Regions from separate parts of the Paraburkholderia sp. J41 genome, predicted to be linked through region 2. Evidence: predicted binding sites of a transcription regulator. Region 2 holds the regulator's gene; each other region holds the start of a gene.
What was found. The regulator LexA, encoded in region 2, represses DNA repair genes until DNA is damaged. The targets are predictions, from matches to a motif close to ACTGTATNNNNATACAGT.
Positions count from the first base shown of each region.

Region 1: the regulator LexA is predicted to act here: its motif matches at 745-762, upstream of U5805_RS13725 (putative DNA modification/repair radical SAM protein).
Region 3: the regulator LexA is predicted to act here: its motif matches at 946-963, upstream of recA (recombinase RecA).

Region 1 covers NZ_CAJMZE010000011.1:56,457-58,657, forward strand. The annotation lists gene U5805_RS13720 (2'-5' RNA ligase family protein) at 1-526, opposite strand, end outside; gene U5805_RS13725 (putative DNA modification/repair radical SAM protein) at 775-1,986, shown strand; gene U5805_RS13730 (UdgX family uracil-DNA binding protein) at 1,996-2,201, shown strand, end outside.
Region 2 covers NZ_CAJMZE010000015.1:76,132-78,332, reverse strand. The annotation lists gene U5805_RS17345 (DUF2939 domain-containing protein) at 1-18, opposite strand, end outside; gene U5805_RS17340 (hypothetical protein) at 129-515, opposite strand; gene lexA (transcriptional repressor LexA) at 546-1,196, opposite strand; gene U5805_RS17330 (sulfate ABC transporter substrate-binding protein) at 1,514-2,201, shown strand, end outside.
Region 3 covers NZ_CAJMZE010000027.1:3,619-5,819, reverse strand. The annotation lists gene recA (recombinase RecA) at 1-867, opposite strand, end outside; gene U5805_RS23485 (response regulator transcription factor) at 1,089-1,877, shown strand; gene U5805_RS23480 (sensor histidine kinase) at 1,889-2,201, shown strand, end outside.

The DNA.
Region 1 (2,201 bases), on a different contig from region 2:
TCTCGCCCTGCAAGCTGTCGATCAGCACGAATTCACGCACGCTCCACGTGATCGGCTCGATCTCGCGCGTGGCGAACTTGCGGTTGTCGTAAAGCAGCGTGAGATGCGGCGTGAAACGCGCGTTGCCGGCTTGCAGATACGCTTGCTTGAGCAAACCGGCGAGCCGTTGCCGAAAGTCGATCAGCGCTTCGACGCCGGTGCTGGACGTGAGCACCCAATGCCGCCCGAAATGGGCCAACCGGTCGAACGTTACGTCGAACGGCAAAGCGCTGAGAGTTGCGGCCACGGCGCACGCGCGGGAAATGACCGGCGGCGGCAGGTAAAACGCTGCGCCCAGAACGTTCAGCGTAACGTGCAGATGGCCGGTTGGCCTCGGCTTGGCCTTGATACCCGCTTCGGACTGCCAATGATTCGCCAACGCGGCGATGCGGGCGGCCGTGTCCGGATCGGGCATCACCGCGAAGAACAATTGATGTACGACGTCCGAGAGCGGCGTTTCGAGTCCAGGTAGCGCGAGTTGGGTCATGGCATGTCACCGATACGCATGGGAGCGAAGTGGGCGTTATGAGCTTTTGAACGTGCCATGAGGATTCCTGCGTGCTTCGGGTTCCTTCGTGCTTCAGGTTCATGCGCGCGTGCCTCTCGTACGATTCATCGCCCGATTTGCCGCCCGGCCTGCCCGCCGATTCCGCCCCAAAAACCCTTTCATTTTCCGCTTGCACTCGTCGTCCGCCCACGTAGAATACTGTATATACGTACAGTATCGGTGGCAACGTGGAACTGCAACAAAAACTCGAAGTGTTGGCCGACGCGGCAAAGTACGACGCTTCGTGTGCAAGCGGCGGCGCGCCCAAGCGCGGTTCGCGCGGCGTTTCCGGGATCGGCGCGAGCACTGGCGCGGGCATCTGTCACAGCTTTACGCCGGACGGGCGCTGCGTGTCGCTCCTCAAAATCCTGCTGACCAACTTTTGTCTGTACGACTGCCAGTACTGCGTGAACCGGCGCTCCAGCAATGTTCCGCGCGCGCGGTTCACGCCCGAGGAAGTCGTCGACCTCACGCTCGATTTTTACCGGCGCAATTACATCGACGGCCTGTTTCTAAGCTCAGGCGTTATCCAGTCGTCCAACTACACGATGGAACAACTGGTGCGCGTGGCGCAGTCGTTGCGGGAGGAACATCAGTTCCGCGGTTATCTGCATCTAAAAACCATTCCGGACGCCGATCCTGAACTCATTGCCAAAGCCGGACGCTATGCGGACCGGCTGAGCGTGAATATCGAATTGCCGACGGACGGCAGTCTCGCGCGCCTCGCGCCCGAAAAAAACGTGCGAACCATCAAGCTGGCGATGGGATCGATCCGGCTGGCTCAGGAAGAGGCGCAGGCCGAGACGAAGGCGCCGCCATTCACGCCGGCCGGACAAAGCACGCAAATGATCGTCGGCGCCGACCAGACGAACGACCGCACCATCCTGCAAACGGCCGAATCGCTGTATGGATCGTTCAAACTTAAGCGCGTTTACTATTCGGCGTTCAGTCCCATTCCAGACAGTCCGTCGGCCCTGCCCGCGCAGGCGCCGCCTCTGCTGCGCGAACATCGGCTTTATCAAGCCGACTTTCTGTTGCGCGGCTACGGCTTCAATGTAAACGAACTGTTCGAAAAAAGTGGAGACCTCGCGCTCGAAATCGATCCGAAGCTCGCGTGGGCGCTTGCTCATCGCGAGCATTTTCCTGTCGACCTCAACCGCGCGCCGCTTCGCGTGATCGCGCGCGTGCCCGGCATCGGCATGAGGAACGCAAAACGTCTCGTGGAACTGCGGCGTACGCGTCGCATCCGTTACGACGATTTGATCCGTCTGCGCTGCCCGATGGAGAAGATCCGGCCGTTCGTGGTGACGCAAGATTATCGTGCCGCCCTGCATGACGCGTCGTCCGAGAAACTGCGCCGCGTGCTCACGCCACCGCCGGTGCAACTCGCGTTGTTGTGAGAACGGCGGATGCGCACCATCGTGATCGAAGATCGCTTTGCCGCGTGGCGCGCGGCCGCGCTCACGGCGCTCGCGGAGGAACTTCCGCCGGCGTCGATTCAATGGCGCCTCGCAGAGGCGACCGAGGGGCCGCAGCAGCAAGCGTTGATCGACGACACAGCGGATTCGCAAAACGCGGTCGCTGCGTCATCACGCAGGGCCGAAGTTCACGTGTC
Region 2 (2,201 bases):
CGCGAGCGGCTCTGTCATAAGGTGGGCGTGATCGTTCGGTCAAGGATTGACCGCCATAAAGCGAAAACGATCCCGAAGCACAAACAGAACCCGCATCGCGGCGCGTCCTTTTTTGCGACGCGCGTGCCTTATTTCGCGAGCGCGGCCGGCAAGTCGGTCGGTTGCTCGGCAATGCAGCGGTCGATCGCGCGGCACACCGCGTCCACCGTGCCCACCAGAATGAGCCGCGACGGGCCGTGATAGACGCGCACCGGCGCGCGGCGCGCGGGTTGGTCGACGTTGAGCGCGCTGTTGAGCGAAACACGCGCGAACGCCGGCTGTGCCGAGGGCAGCGGCGGCAGGTCGGCCGTGCTGGTGGCGACGAGGTTGGGCGCGTTGTCGATATCGTCGAAGAGCGAGCCGTTGATGGCGGCAGCCGTGGCGCGCATCTCGCGCGCGGCGCACGAGGCGATTCCACGCAGATGACGCAGGCGGCCGAATTGACGGAAGGGCAGCAGACGGGCAAGGCGTTCCATGACTCTCTCCAGACGGATATCAGCGGATTTTTAGAATTCGGTGGGGCGAATCAAGCCGACCGCGATGCCTTCCAGCGCGAATTCCGCGCTGCCGGACTCGACGAAAATATTGTCGTAGTCGGGGTTTTCGGCGATCAGCTCCAGGCCGTTCGGGCGGCGCTTGAGGCGTTTGACCGTGACGTCGTCGCCAAGACGCGCCACGACGATCTGGCCGTCCTTCGCCTCGGCCTTCTTCTGCACGGCGAGCAGGTCGCCGTCGAGAATGCCGGCGTCGCGCATCGAAAGACCGCGCACTTTCAGCAGATAGTCGGGGCGGCTCGAAAAGAGCGCCGGGTCGCACATGTAGTTCTGCGAGATATGTTCCTGCGCGAGGATCGGGCTGCCCGCCGCCACGCGGCCGACGAGCGGCAGCGCGAGCTGCATGATGCTCGCATGCGGCAGCGTGAACTGATGCGGCAGCTCGTCGCCCATGGGCACGAGACGGATGCCGCGCGAGGCGCCCGCAGCCAGCTCGATCACGCCCTTGCGCGCCAGCGCGCGCAAATGTTCCTCGGCCGAATTGGCGGAACTGAAACCCAGCTCCGCCGCGATTTCGGCGCGGGTGGGCGGGAAGCCGGTGCGCTCGATCGCCCGGCGGATCAGATCGAAAACCTGCTGTTGTCGTGCGGTGAGTTTGGTCATGGCGCCACTGTATGTTTAAACAGGTGACTGTATTTTTATACAGTATTTGCCGCTTTTCAAGTGTTACTTGAAGTTCGTCGCCCCGATGCCTTGCCGATGCCGCCGCAGCAGCGTTTCATGGCGCCCTGACGGACGGAAAAATGCCGTTGCAGCGGTTTCCTCTGTCGCTTACCACTTTTGCGTATTAAAAAATGAAGAAACATTATTTTTAATGATGTAAGCGGATCGCTAGACTGGCCTCCATCGTTAGCGGCAACTGAGTCGGCAACTGAGCGGCAACTTGCCGGCAACCACATACGGGCACGGAGAACAGATAGATGGTCACGGAATCGGGGAAATTGGCGGGGAAAGCGGCGGAGAAAGCGCCGCGAGCAGGCTGGCTCAGGACATGGGCGGCGAGGCTGGCGCTCGGAGCGGCGCCGCTGATCGTGCCGGTCGCGGCATTGCTGGGCGGCGCGGCGGCGCTGGCGCCCGTGGCCGCGCATGCCGATACCGCGCTGCTCAACGTCTCCTACGACCCGACGCGCGAGTTGTATCAGGACATCAACGAAGCCTTCATCAAGCAGTGGAAGGCGAAGACGGGCGAAACCATCACCATCAAGCAGTCGCATGGCGGCTCGGGCGCGCAGGCGCGTTCGGTGCTCGACGGCCTGCAAGCCGATGTCGTCACGCTCGCGCTCGCCTGGGACATCGACGCGCTCGCCAACAAGGGCCTCGTCGCGAAAGACTGGCAAAAGCGTCTGCCGGACAACGCCTCGCCGTACACCTCGACCATCGTGTTTCTCGTGCGCAAGGGCAACCCGAAGCACATCAAGGATTGGGACGATCTCGCGAAGCCGGGCGTCTCGATCGTGACGCCGAATCCGAAAACCTCGGGCGGCGCGCGCTGGAACTACCTTGCGGCGTGGGCCTACGCGCTGCATCAGCCGGGCGGCAACGAGCAGAAGGCGAAGGAGTTCGTGACGAAGGTCTACAAGAATGCGGGCGTGCTCGATTCGGGCGCGC
Region 3 (2,201 bases), on a different contig from region 2:
CACGCCCAGGTCGATGACTTCGCCCTGACGCGAAATGCCTTCACCATAAAGGATGTCGAACACGGCTTCGCGGAACGGCGGCGAAACCTTATTCTTCACGACCTTCACGCGCGTTTCGCTGCCGATGACTTCGTCGTTCTTCTTGATCGAGCCAATACGGCGAATGTCCAGACGCACCGACGCGTAGAACTTGAGCGCGTTGCCGCCCGTGGTGGTTTCCGGGTTGCCGAACATCACGCCGATCTTCATGCGAATCTGGTTGATGAAGATCACCATGCAGTTCGTCTTCTTGATCGTGCCGGTGAGCTTGCGCAGCGCCTGCGACATCAGACGCGCCTGCAAGCCGGGCAGCGAGTCGCCCATTTCGCCTTCGATTTCGGCCTTCGGCACGAGCGCCGCGACCGAGTCGATCACGATCATGTCGATCGAGCCGGAGCGCACCAGCGCGTCGGCAATTTCGAGCGCCTGCTCGCCCGTGTCCGGCTGCGAGATGAGCAGTTCGGGCACGTTCACGCCGAGCTTGGAGGCGTATTGCACGTCGAGCGCGTGTTCCGCGTCGATGAACGCCGCCGTGCCGCCGATCTTTTGCAGTTCGGCGATCACCTGGAGCGTGAGCGTGGTCTTGCCCGACGATTCCGGCCCGTAGATCTCGACCACGCGGCCGCGCGGCAGGCCGCCGACGCCGAGCGCGATGTCGAGGCCGAGCGAGCCCGTGGAAACCACCTGGATGTCTTCGACCGCGTCGCCGTCGCCGAGTCGCATGATCGACCCTTTGCCGAACTGCTTTTCGATCTGCGCGAGCGCGGCGGCCAGCGCCTTGCTCTTTTCAGCAGTCAGCCCAGCCGAGCCTTTCTTGCTATCTTCCATGAATCGTCCTTTGCTATGATGAACGGCGTCTCGTGACGATGCGCGGGCCTCGTTGGGCGAACACGCATGAACGCAGACACTGTATAAAAAAACAGTGGTTTTGGCAAGTCTTTCTGGCTTGTCACAACCTCGAATTTCGGGAGACCGCCGCGCGCCGGCCGAAGGAGTCACGGCGCGGGCGCTGCGAGACCGTTCAGGTCCGGAAGCCACGCTGGCGCATCATGCGAATCCTCATTGCCGAAGACGACAGCATACTCGCGGACGGTCTCGTCCGATCACTCCGCCAATCGGGCTATGCCGTTGATCACGTGCGCAGCGGCGTGGACGCCGATACGGCCTTGTCGATGCAGTCGTTCGACCTGCTGATCCTCGATCTCGGCCTGCCGAAAATGACGGGCCTCGAAGTGCTGCGCCGCTTGCGCGCGCGCAATTCCAACCTGCCCGTGCTGATCCTCACCGCCGCCGACAGCGTCGACGAACGCGTGAAGGGCCTCGACCTCGGCGCCGACGACTACATGGCCAAGCCGTTCGCGCTCAACGAACTCGAAGCGCGGGTGCGCGCGCTCACGCGGCGCGGCGCGGGCGGCGGCCCGACGGTCGTGCGCCACGGCGCGCTCGCGTTCGACCAGGTGGGGCGCGTCGCGCGCATCCACGATCAGGTGCTCGACCTTTCCGCGCGCGAGCTGGGCGTGCTCGAAGTGCTGCTGCAACGGCTCGGGCGCCTCGTCTCGAAGGAGCAGCTCGTCGATCACCTCTGCGAATGGGGCGAGGAAGTCAGCAACAACGCGATCGAAGTCTACGTACACCGGCTGCGCAAGAAGCTCGAAACCGGCGGCGTGCGCATCGTGACCGTGCGCGGGCTCGGCTATTGCCTCGAAAAAGAAGCGAAGGAAGCGCCGGGCGCGGCGAACGGCGGCCCGAACGACGCCGCCGCGGCAGGCCAGGGCAGCGGCCAAAGCCCAGGCCAAAGCGCGCCGCCTGGCATGCCCGCCAGCCACTATTACAAGTAGCGGAGGCGACGATGGCCGGGCGTCCCTTCGCCGCGCTCGCCGGCCGCCGCACCGGCGCTTCGGACCCGCGAGGCCGCGCCGATCCTGCCGATCCTGCCGATTCCGCCGATTCCGCCCACGCGCTCGACGACGAAGCGCGCGACGCCCGCTACGCCAATCCGTTTGCGCCGCCGGACGAGAGCGAAGCCGTCGCCGAGGCGCGCCCGCGCTCGCTGTTCGGCGAAATCCTCGACTGGATGCTCGCGCCGCTGCTGCTGCTCTGGCCGATGAGCATCGCCGTCACGTACCTCGTCGCGAAGTCGATCGCCAACGGCCCGTTCGACC